DNA from 2 places in the Rhizobium gallicum bv. gallicum R602sp genome. Region 1 is predicted to be linked to the other one. Evidence: predicted binding sites of a transcription regulator. Region 1 holds the regulator's gene; the other holds the start of a gene.
The links. The regulator HrcA, encoded in region 1, represses chaperone genes, less so after heat shock. The targets are predictions, from matches to a motif close to GTTAGCACTCNCNNNNNGNGAGTGCTAAC.
Positions count from the first base shown of each region.

Region 1 (5,782 bases):
CCAGACGACGGTACCTTCCACCTCGCCGCGAAAAAGCTCCGTATGCCCGTCTGGCCAGGCGAGGCAGAGCACGCTGACGAAGCGCGCGCGCCGTTGTTCCGGCTTGGTGGCTCCGGCTTTGTCCAGCGCCTGTTGCACCTTTTCCATCCCGATCGCAAAGTCGCGCGTGCCGTCTGCGGTCTCGGCCCAGTTGGCCGTATAGACACCCGGATCGCCACCGAGCGCATCGATCACCAATCCCGAATCGTCGGAAAGCGCCGGCATCCCTGCTGCTTTGGCAGAGGCGAGAGCCTTGATCGTCGCGTTTTCCTCGAAGGTTGTGCCCGTTTCGTCAGGCTCGATGAAGTTGAGGTCCGCTGCCGATTTGGCGGTAAAGCCGAGCGGTCCGATCAGTTCCTGGATCTCGCGGATCTTGCCGGCGTTGTGGCTGGCGACGACGATCGTCTTCGTTTCAAGCGTGCGCATGGTCGGTCCTATTCAATGCCCCAGATTCTGGCTTCGGCGCATTCGAGGCTGTTTCCCGCGGGATCGCGGAAATAGATCGAGCGGCCGCCGTTCGGCCAGTGGACTTCGGATTCGATTTCGATGCCCGCGGCTTTGAGCTTCACCGCCATGGCATCGATGTTCTTACCAGACACCCGGAAACATGCGTGGCCCTGACCTTTCGTGCCGTGGGGCGGTACCTGCAGGGCATCGGCCGCTGGCGGTTTCACCGTTTCATCGGGGTTGAAGATCAACAGCACGCCTTGCCCGCAGCGGAAGAATACATGCCGGTTTGCGGCGCGCGTGATCTTGGCAAGGCCGAGCACGCCTTCGTAGAAGGCCTCGGCCTTGTCGAGATCCTTCGCATAAAGCGCGGTCTCCAGCATGCCTTCCAGCAGGGCAGTCATCCGGCGATGGCCTGTTTCTGCATGTCGACGAGCTCCACGATGCCGGTTTTCGCCAGTGTCATCAGCGCCGCAAATTCCCCGTCCGTGAACGGCGTGCCTTCGGCGGTTCCCTGAATTTCAACGATGCCGCCGGCACCCGTCATGACGAAATTCGCATCGGTTTCGGCCGAGGAATCTTCGAGATAATCGAGGTCGATCACCGGCTGGCTGGCGAAGATGCCGCAGGAAATCGCAGCGACATGATCCTTGAGCACGCGCTCGACCTTGATCATGTTGCGGGTTTCCATCCACTTCAGGCAGTCGTAGAGCGCAATCCAGGCTCCCGTAATGGAGGCCGTGCGCGTACCGCCGTCAGCCTGAATGACGTCGCAGTCGAGCGTGATCTGGCGCTCGCCCAGTTCCTTGAGATCGACGACGGCACGAAGGGAGCGGCCGATCAGGCGCTGGATTTCCTGTGTGCGCCCGCCCTGCTTGCCGGCCGCGGCCTCGCGTTTCATGCGCTCGCCGGTTGCCCGCGGCAGCATGCCATATTCGGCCGTGACCCAGCCCTTTCCAGTATTGCGCAGCCAAGGTGGCGTCTTGTCTTCCAGGCTTGCGGTACAGAGCACATGCGTATCGCCGAATTTGACGAGGCAGGAACCTTCCGCATGCTTTGAAAAATTGCGCTCGAAAGTGACTTTGCGCATCTGGTCGGTTTTTCTGCCTGAAGGCCGCATTGTGATCTCCTGAAGCACGACGCCGAAAACCGTAAAGCGGTTCTCGCAAAACATCATGCATGCTTGAATGGTGTCGACCGCTTCTACGATTGGCCGCAGCCATTTGCAAATTCCCTTTTGCTACGAGGGCGAGAACGGCTATATTTTAGGGATCGTCATCAGCAGCGCAGGTCTAAGGAAGTTCATGGGGTTCAGGTCGACGTCGGTTTCGGATGCCGTTGCTGCGCTGGATGAACGCTCCAAGGAAATCTTCCGCCGCATCGTTGAAGGCTATCTGGAAAGTGGCGAGCCGCTCGGCTCGCGCAATCTCTCCCGCATCCTGCCCATGTCGCTATCGCCCGCGTCGGTGCGCAACGTGATGAGCGACCTGGAGGAGTTGGGCCTGATCTACTCGCCGCATGTCAGCGCCGGACGCCTGCCGACGCAGGGCGGCCTTCGCTTCTTCGTCGATGCCTTCATGCAGGTCGGCGACCTTTCCGCCGAGGACCGTGCGAATATCGACCGCCAGGTCCGCCCCGAAAGCCGCGACAATCCGGTTGAATCGATGATGAACGAGGCAAGCCGGATGCTGTCGGGCATTTCGCGCGGCGCAGGGCTTGTCATCACCTCAAAGAGCGATCCGGTTCTCAGACACGTCGAATTCATCCGCCTGGAGCCCACCAAGGCGTTGGCAGTGCTCGTCGGCGATCACGATCAGGTCGAAAACCGCATTATCGAATTGCCGGCAGGTGTTACGTCGTCGCAGCTGACGGAGGCCGCGAATTTCCTCAATGCCCATATGTCTGGCCAGACATTGCCGGAATTGCGCAAGCAGCTCAGTCGCCTGAAGGAGAACGTCCGCCACGAGCTCGACGCGTTGTCCCGGGATCTCGTCGAGCGCGGTATCGCGGTGTGGTCTGGCGATGCGGACGAAGGCAAGCCGCCGCAGCTTATTATTCGAGGCCGATCCAATCTGCTCGATGGCCTGGCAGGCGCGGAAGACCTCGATCGTCTCCGCATGCTCTTCGACGATCTCGAAAAGAAGGACAGCCTGATCGAGCTGCTGAACCTTGCCGAAACCGGTCCGGGCGTGCGCATCTTCATCGGTTCTGAGAACAAGCTCTTTTCGCTTTCCGGCTCCTCGCTGATTGTTGCGCCCTATCGCGACGATGACGACCGCATTGTCGGCGCCGTCGGCGTCATCGGCCCGACACGGCTCAATTATTCACGCATTGTGCCGATGGTGGATTACACCGCCCAGCTGATCTCCCGGCTTGCGCGCGGCACGCTGTAAAAAACCCGGAATTTTTTCTTCTTTGTCACGCAGACTTGATTTTTTGCGGTCAAAGCTCGATATCGGGCGCATCCCAAGAGAACCCATTACCGGAGACCGTCATGACTGACGAAACGACGAAAAACGGATCTGACGCTGCCGCGGCTGAAGCCGCAGACGACGTTGCCGCAAACGTCGAGAACGAAACCACGGTGGAAGCGCCGCGCCAACCGGATCCGCTTGAAGTGCTCAAGGCTGAAAATTCCGAGCTGCGCGACCGCTATCTGCGCCTTGCCGCCGAAATGGACAATCTGCGCCGCCGCACGGAGCGCGACGTGAAGGATGCAAAGTCCTACTCGGTCGCGGGCTTTGCGCGCGATATGCTTGCCGTTTCGGACAATCTGCGCCGCGCGCTCGATGCCATCCCCGCCGAGGCGAAGGAAGCGGGCGAGACAGGCCTCAACACGTTGATCGAAGGTGTCGAGATGACGGAGCGCTCCATGCTCTCGGCGCTGGAGCGCCACGGCGTCCGCAAGTTGGATCCGATCGGCCAGAAGTTCGATCCGAACTTCCACCAGGCGATGTTCGAGGTTCCCAATGCCGAAGTGGCGAATAACACGGTCGTCCAGGTCGTTCAGGCAGGCTTCACGATCGGCGAGCGTGTTCTTCGTCCCGCAATGGTCGGCGTGGCCAAAGGCGGCCCGAAGGCAGCAGATGCAGACCTCAACACAGCGTTCACCGAAAAGGACGCCTGATCTTCTTTTCAGGCGCCTTTCATAATCAGTCCGAAAATCAGATGCGGGCGAAGCGCTCGATCATGAGATCGAAGAAGCCGTCCGCATCCACATAGCGCATCACCTTGGCATTGCGCTTGCGGTCGGTCACATGCCACCAGTCGACCACCGTCATGCCAACGGTCAGCTCCGACTTCACCTCGATCTCGACATTGCAGTCACGGCCCTTGAAGAGTTCGGGCTTCAGTAGGTAGGCGACGACCGCCGGATCGTGCAGAGGCCCACCGTCCGAACCATACTTCTCGACATCGAAGCGCTCGAAGAATTCCAGCATTTCGACCATTGCTTTGGCCGGTGCCGTGCCGAGATCGGCCATGCGTTTGACGCGATCCTTCCGTGTCAGCAACTGATGTGTCACGTCGAGCGGCATCATCACGATCGCTATGCCGGAACGAAAAACGATGTCGGCTGCTTCCGGATCGACATAGATGTTGAATTCGGCGGCGGGCGTTATGTTGCCGCCCTCGAAGAAGCCGCCTCCCATCATCACCAGTTCACGGATGCGCGGAATGATGTCCGGCGCCTTTTGCAAGGCCATGGCGATATTGGTAAGCGGTCCCAGCGTGCAGAGTGTCACCGTGCCTTCCGGCTCGCCGCGAAGCGTCTCGATGATGAAGTCGACCGCGTGCTGTGCCTGCAGCGGCATCGTCGGCTCATCGAGCTCCGGTCCATCGAGGCCGGTCTTTCCGTGCACGTGCTCGGCCGTGACCAGCTTGCGCGCGATTGGCGCGTCGGCGCCTGCGAAAACCTTCGTGCCGGGTCGTGCGCAGAGCTCGCAGACGATGCGCGCGTTGCGGCTCGTGTAGGAGAGCGGCACGTTGCCTGCGACGGTCGTGACGCCGAGCACCTCCAGCTCTTCGGGGCTGCCGAAGGCAAGCATGATGGCCGCTGCATCGTCCTGGCCGGGGTCGGTGTCGATGATGATCTTTCTGGGGGTCGCCATTGCGTTGCTCCGTCTCAAGGTGCACGTCGTCGTGGCAGGCACCATTCGTTTATTTTTCCGTCGCAGATCGGCGCAGCCGCTGCGCTCGACGATGTGATGCGAGCCGCCATGATTTTTGTCAAGCAACGGCCCCAATCCAACCGTCTTAAATTCATGTGACTGCGATGCGCCGCATATGTCTTGCGCGAAAGGCACACGCTTCCCATATTAACGGCGTCCGGATGCTACGCTTAGGTCCGGGAAGGTCGCTTGGATCAAGGACTTTGAAAGATGAGCCGCATGACACCTTTCGCCAGCCCGCTGCTTTTGGGCTTCGACGCCATGGAAAAGACGCTTGAACGCATTTCCAAGGCAAGCGACGGTTACCCACCCTATAATATCGAACGTATCGCCCCCGACCAGGGAGCGCCTGAGCGCCTGCGCATCACGGTTGCCGTCGCCGGTTTCGGCGAAGACGAGCTGGACGTTACGACGGAAGAGAATCAATTGTTGATCCGCGGCCGCCAGGTCGAGCATGGCGAGCATGAATATCTCTATCGCGGTATTGCTGCGCGCCAGTTCCAGCGAACCTTCGTGCTGGCAGACGGCATGCAGGTTTTGGGCGCCAGCCTCAAGAATGGATTGCTTGCCGTCGATCTCGTTCGTCCGGAACCGGCGCGCATGGTGAAGAAAATTAACATTTCGGTCTCACAGTAGGACAACGGCCCATTCGGCTGTTGGTCCCTTCTCCCGGAGGTACAGGAATGTTGATGAAAGAAGCGAATTCTCACCTGACCAAGTCCGAACTTGCCGGTATCGGCAACGGCGAGGTCGCCTATATCCGCAAAATGCGCAACGACGAGGTCTCGAAGTGCTTTCCCGAAGCACCGGATATCGATCCGAGCGTGGACCTTTGGGCCCTCTTCGGCGCAGACGGAACGCCGATCCTGCTCACGGACAATCGCTCCAGCACCTTCTTCAAGGCGGCTGAAGACGAATTGAAGACGGTCAGCCTGCACTAAAGATGCAGGCTTAGACCCTTTTGAATGTCAGATAGGCGGAGGACCTGCCCTCGCGCCGGGCCTTGGCCTCGTAGCGTGTGCTCGGCCAGCCCTCATAGGGCGTCAGCCAGTCGGCAGCGTCTTGCGCAAGCCAGTCGAAGCCGCCGTGATCGCGGCACTTCAAAAGCGTCCAATTCACGTAGGTAT
Region 1 covers NZ_CP006877.1:383,314-389,095, forward strand. Annotated here, with positions in the region: gene rdgB (RdgB/HAM1 family non-canonical purine NTP pyrophosphatase) at 1-465, opposite strand, end outside; gene RGR602_RS01935 (VOC family protein) at 474-890, opposite strand; gene rph (ribonuclease PH) at 887-1,606, opposite strand; gene hrcA (heat-inducible transcriptional repressor HrcA) at 1,791-2,879, shown strand; gene grpE (nucleotide exchange factor GrpE) at 2,981-3,613, shown strand; gene RGR602_RS01955 (nucleoside hydrolase) at 3,651-4,595, opposite strand; gene RGR602_RS01960 (Hsp20 family protein) at 4,866-5,291, shown strand; gene RGR602_RS01965 (BQ00720 family protein) at 5,339-5,596, shown strand; gene trmB (tRNA (guanine(46)-N(7))-methyltransferase TrmB) at 5,607-5,782, opposite strand, start outside.

Region 2 (5,782 bases), 510 kb from region 1:
ATGGGTCAGATCCAGCGATCCAGGCATCAGGGGGGCGGCAACAGTTGCTTTGGCGATCTTAAACAAGGGGTTCCCCGGTTCGGGCGCAGTCTCGGCTGCGCTGCGGTCAGAGCGAAACAGGGTCATTCGGCGCTAGGCATCATGCCTGCGGTCTGGAACCTCGACCCCGGCGGGGCACTGAGGCTTGCTCTTGCTTGTCGCGCAAACGGTCGTCGCCGAATGTTCGCGCAGGTTAAGACGGCGTTCCATCCTCGCTGGCGGGCGAAAACGATCCTCGAACGCGCATCAATTGCAGCGCGGATTTATAGGAGCTTTTCGCCAAACGGCAACGGCTTTTTCGGGGTGGGACCCTCGTCCGGCCAAGACGGTTCAACCGGCTATTTTGCTGGAAAACGTCGCATGAGAAGTACAAGGAATCAATTTGTGATGGATTGCGCCTGGTTTCGCTTCGCAAAGAAGTGGTTTTTGCTCGACAAATGCCTCTTTAAGCGAAATTCGAATATTTGTCGAACAATCTGGCGGCACAAGCTTCGCGAAAGCTACGGGCTGGTGGCGGCAAGTAAACGGGCCAAGTTAAACGCTTTGGAAAGCTTGCCCTGCGCGTGCGCGGCTGCGAATCGCGCTTCAAAAGAAAAGGGCGGCCCGAAGACCGCCCTTTCCTGAACTGAACCGGATGGCTCAGATGCGAGACCTCAGTCTCACATCATGTCCATGCCGCCCATTCCGCCCATGCCGCCCGGCATTGCCGGAGCGTCCTTCTTCGGCAGCTCGGCGATCATGGCTTCCGTGGTGATCAGCAGCGAAGCAACCGAGGCTGCATTCTGCAGAGCCGTACGGACGACCTTGACCGGGTCGACGATACCCATGGCGATCATATCGCCATATTCGCTCGTCTGGGCGTTGTAGCCGTAGTTGTCGTCGTTCTTGTCGAGGATCTTGCCGACGACGATCGAAGCTTCGTCACCAGCGTTGTCAGCGATCTGGCGAACCAGCGACTGCAGCGCCTTGCGAACGATGTTGATGCCGGCTTCCTGATCGTCGTTCACGCCCTTGGACGTGATCTTGACGGAGGAACGCAGCAGGGCGACGCCGCCGCCGGGGACGATACCTTCCTGAACAGCAGCGCGCGTCGCATTGAGGGCGTCGTCGATGCGGTCCTTCTTTTCCTTCACTTCGACTTCCGTCGAGCCGCCGACGCGGATGACGGCAACGCCGCCTGCGAGCTTGGCAAGGCGTTCCTGCAGCTTCTCGCGATCGTAGTCGGAGGTGGTTTCTTCGATTTGCGCCTTGATCTGCGCAACGCGGCCTTCGATGTCGGACTTGGCGCCGGCGCCGTCGACGATCGTGGTGTTTTCCTTGGAGATCGAAACCTTCTTGGTGCGGCCGAGCATGTCGAGGGTGACGGACTCGAGCTTGATGCCGAGGTCTTCGGAGATGACCGTACCACCGGTCAGGATCGCGATGTCTTCGAGCATGGCCTTGCGGCGGTCGCCGAAGCCCGGAGCCTTGACGGCAGCAATCTTCAGCCCGCCGCGCAGCTTGTTGACGACGAGCGTTGCAAGCGCTTCGCCTTCGACGTCTTCAGCGATGATCAGCAGCGGCTTGCCGGTCTGAACGACGGCTTCGAGAACCGGAAGCATCGACTGCAGGTTCGAGAGCTTCTTCTCGTGCAGAAGGATATAGGCGTCCTCGAGGTCAGCAACCATCTTTTCCGGGTTGGTCACGAAGTACGGGCTGAGATAGCCGCGGTCGAACTGCATGCCTTCGACGACTTCGAGTTCGGTTTCGGCGGTCTTGGCTTCTTCGACAGTGATGACGCCTTCGTTGCCGACCTTCTGCATGGCTTCAGCAATGTCGCGACCGACCTGGCTGTCGCCGTTTGCGGAGATCGTGCCGACCTGCGCAACTTCTTCCGAAGTCGAGATCTTCTTGGCCTTGGCCTGGAGATCCTTGACGACTTCAGCAACGGCAAGATCGATACCGCGCTTCAGGTCCATCGGGTTCATGCCGGCAGCAACGGCCTTGTTGCCTTCGCGAACGATGGCCTGAGCAAGAACGGTTGCGGTCGTGGTGCCATCACCGGCGATGTCGTTGGTCTTCGAAGCGACTTCGCGGACCATCTGGGCGCCCATGTTTTCGAACTTGTCGTCCAGTTCGATTTCCTTGGCGACCGAAACACCGTCCTTGGTGATGCGCGGCGCGCCGAAGGACTTGTCGATGATGACGTTGCGGCCCTTCGGGCCGAGCGTTACCTTGACTGCGTCAGCGAGGATATCGACGCCGCGCAGCATCTTTTCGCGCGCGGTGCGGCCGAACTTAATTTCTTTAGCTGCCATTTTGAAAACTCCTGAGAAGGGTTGTCAGCGATTTCGGTAAAAAGCGACCGGCTGGATCAGCCGATGATGCCCATGATGTCGGCTTCCTTCATGATCAGAAGGTCTTCGCCGTTGATCTTGACTTCTGTGCCGGACCACTTGCCGAACAGAACGCGGTCGCCAGCCTTGACGTCGAGAGCGACGACCTTGCCGGACTCGTCACGAGCGCCGGAGCCGACGGCGACGATTTCGCCTTCCTGCGGCTTTTCCTTAGCGGTATCGGGAATGATGATGCCGCCTTTGGTCTTTTCTTCGGATTCAACGCGGCGAACGACGACGCGGTCGTGAAGGGGGCGGAAATTGGTGCTTGCCATTGTCTAATCCCTCGATCAAATGACATTCGCAGGCCGGACGGCCCACATGGATAAGTGTTAGCACTCTCCGTTGAGGAGTGCTAGCGCCGAGCATTTAGGGATGGCTCCAGAAGGAGTCAAGAAGACCCATCACGGAATTTTGCGCCGGAATTGTGAAGAGGGCGGGAATTGTTTGAAGCATCGCCCGATTCGACGCGTGTCGGTTGCCTGAGCTTCGGAGTGCCCGCGCAGGCTGTCAACGGCGTGGCGCTCCTGTCGTGGAAGGTCCGACGGTTTTTGCTGAAGATCGCCCGGAAACCCCTTGCCATCGCGGCATGCCTTTGCAATGTCACGCCTGACTGAAAGCAAATCGGGAAATCGGATGGCCAAGCGGATTAGAAGTTTTGCGGAGATCACCAGCCATTATGATGCGGTGTTCTGCGATGTCTGGGGCGTGCTGCACAACGGCGTCGATCCCTTCCCGACGGCCGCTGCCGCTCTGGAAGCTGCGCGCGGCGAGGGGCTTGCCGTCATCCTCATCACCAATTCGCCGCGCATCGCGCCTCAGGTCGTCGCCCAGCTTCGCCAGATCGGCATCCAGGACGGCGCCTATGACCGGATCGTCACCTCCGGCGACGTCACCCGCGGCCTGATCGCCGAAGGCCCGAAGAAGGTGTTCCTGCTTGGCCCGGATCGCGATCTGGCCATCATCGAAGGTCTCGGCGTCGAGCGCGTCGATGCGAAGGACGCTCAATCCGTGGTCTGCACCGGTTTCTTCGACGACGAGACGGAAAAGCCGGAAGACTACACCGATATGCTCAAGGATTTTCAGGCACGCAACGTGCCGATGGTCTGCGCCAATCCGGACCTTGTCGTTGAACGTGGCCACCGCATCATACCCTGCGCCGGCGCCATGGCTGCCTATTACCACCAGTTGGGCGGCGAGATCCGCATCGCCGGCAAGCCGCACGCGCCGATCTACGACGCCGTACTGGCAACCGCGCACGAACTCCACGGCGATTTCCCGAAAAGCCGCATTCTTGCCATCGGCGACGGCATGCCGACGGATGTGCACGGCGCTCTCGATTACGGCCTCGATCTCCTCTATATCAGCGGCGGTATCCACGCGAAGGAATACACGCTGAACGGCGAGACCGACGAGGCGATCCTGCATGCCTATCTCGAACGCGAGAAGGCCGCGCCCAAGTGGTGGATGCCCCGCCTCGCATAAGAAGAAGCCCGCCGATGACCGTTTTTCACCGCAATGAAACCCGCGAACCCTTGCCTGCCCACCTGAAGGGCGGCGTGATTGCCATCGGCAATTTCGACGGCGTTCATCGCGGCCATCAATCGGTGCTGAACCGCGCGCTGGAAATCTCGAAAGAGCGGGACATCCCGGCGCTGGTGCTGACTTTCGAACCGCATCCCCGCACGGTCTTCAGGCCGGAAACACCGGTCTTCCGCATCACGCCTGCACCCCTCAAGGCCCGCATCCTGGAAGCGATCGGCTTCAATGCCGTTATCGAATATCCCTTCGACCGCGGATTTTCGCAGCGCTCGCCGGACGACTTCATCCACGGCATCTTGAAGGACTGGCTGGGCGCCTCCGAAGTCGTCACCGGCTTCGACTTCCATTTCGGCAAGAATCGCGAGGGCGGCCCGGCCTTCCTTATGGATGCCGGCCATAAATACGGTTTCGGCGTCACGCTGATCGACGCCTTCCGCGACGAGAATGCCGAAGTCGTCTCATCGAGCCGCATCCGCGAGTTGTTGAAGGAAGGCGATGTCAGCGAGGCCGCCGCGCAGCTCGGCTACCGCTACACAATCGAGGCCGAGGTGATCGGCGGCGAAAAGCTTGGCCGCGAGCTCGGTTTTCCAACCGCAAACATGCAGCTTCCGCCGGAGGCCGAACTTGCAGCCGGCATCTACGCCGTCCGCTTCCGCCTGGACGACGGCAAGCTCCACGATGCAGTTGCGAGCTACGGCCGCCGTCCGACGGTGATCGAAAACGGTGCGCCGTTGTTGGAGACCTATCTCTTCGATTTCAGTGGCGACCTCTACGGCCGGACCTGTTCCGTCTCCTTCTTCGGCCACCTGCGGCCCGAACTGAAGTTCGACGGCCTGGAACCGCTCGTCGAGCAGATCAAGCGTGACGAGCAGGAGGCGAGGGCGCTGCTTGCCGGTGTCCGGCCGCTCGGCGAACTCGACCTTAAGCTTTGTTTCGTCTGACGCCGCGATGGCCGGTGGGCACGGCCTCAAATCCCTCTTCCTTTTCCCGGCAAAAACGCCTATGAACCGCCGCTATGAATAAAGTCCGGCTGTCGAGTGCGATGCGAATTATCGGCCCGGCCTTCCGCGCGCGCTGAGCCGGAAGGTCCGGGTTTTTGGCGCTTGGGCAAACGAGCGCTTCCGTCATCAGACATTTTTGAAGCCGTCGCGCCGTGAAGGCGCCCAGAAACGATTGCTGAAACATGACCGACACAGCCGAAAAGATCGATTACTCGAAGACCCTCTACCTGCCCGAAACCGACTTCCCGATGCGCGCCGGCCTGCCGCAGAAGGAGCCGGAAATCGTTGCACGCTGGCAGCAGATGGGCCTCTACAGGAAGCTGCGCGCATCCGCGGCCGGACGCGAAAAATTCGTCCTCCATGACGGCCCGCCCTATGCGAACGGCAACATCCATATCGGCCACGCGCTGAACAAGATCCTCAAGGACGTCATCAACCGCTCGTTCCAGATGCGCGGCTTTGACGCCAACTACGTTCCCGGCTGGGACTGCCACGGCCTTCCGATCGAATGGAAGATCGAGGAGAAGTACCGCGAGAAGGGCAAGAACAAGGACGAAGTTCCGATCAACGAATTCCGCAAGGAATGCCGCGACTTCGCCGCCGGCTGGATCAAGGTTCAGTCCGAGGAGTTCAAGCGCCTCGGCATCGAGGGCGACTTCGATAATCCCTATACGACGATGAACTTCCACGCCGAATCGCGCATTGCCGGCGAGCTTTTGAAGATTGCAAGAAGCGGCCAGCTCTACCGCGGTTCCAAGCCGGTCATGTGGTCGGTCGTCGAGCGCACTGCGCTGGCGGAAGCCGAAGTCGAATACGCCGATGTCG
Region 2 covers NZ_CP006877.1:892,914-898,695, forward strand. Annotated here, with positions in the region: gene RGR602_RS04380 (hypothetical protein) at 1-66, opposite strand, end outside; gene RGR602_RS04385 (hypothetical protein) at 142-663, shown strand; gene groL (chaperonin GroEL) at 699-2,336, opposite strand; gene groES (co-chaperone GroES) at 2,393-2,689, opposite strand; gene RGR602_RS04400 (TIGR01459 family HAD-type hydrolase) at 3,051-3,899, shown strand; gene RGR602_RS04405 (bifunctional riboflavin kinase/FAD synthetase) at 3,914-4,897, shown strand; gene ileS (isoleucine--tRNA ligase) at 5,140-5,782, shown strand, end outside.
Region 2: the regulator HrcA is predicted to act here: its motif matches at 2,746-2,774, upstream of groES (co-chaperone GroES).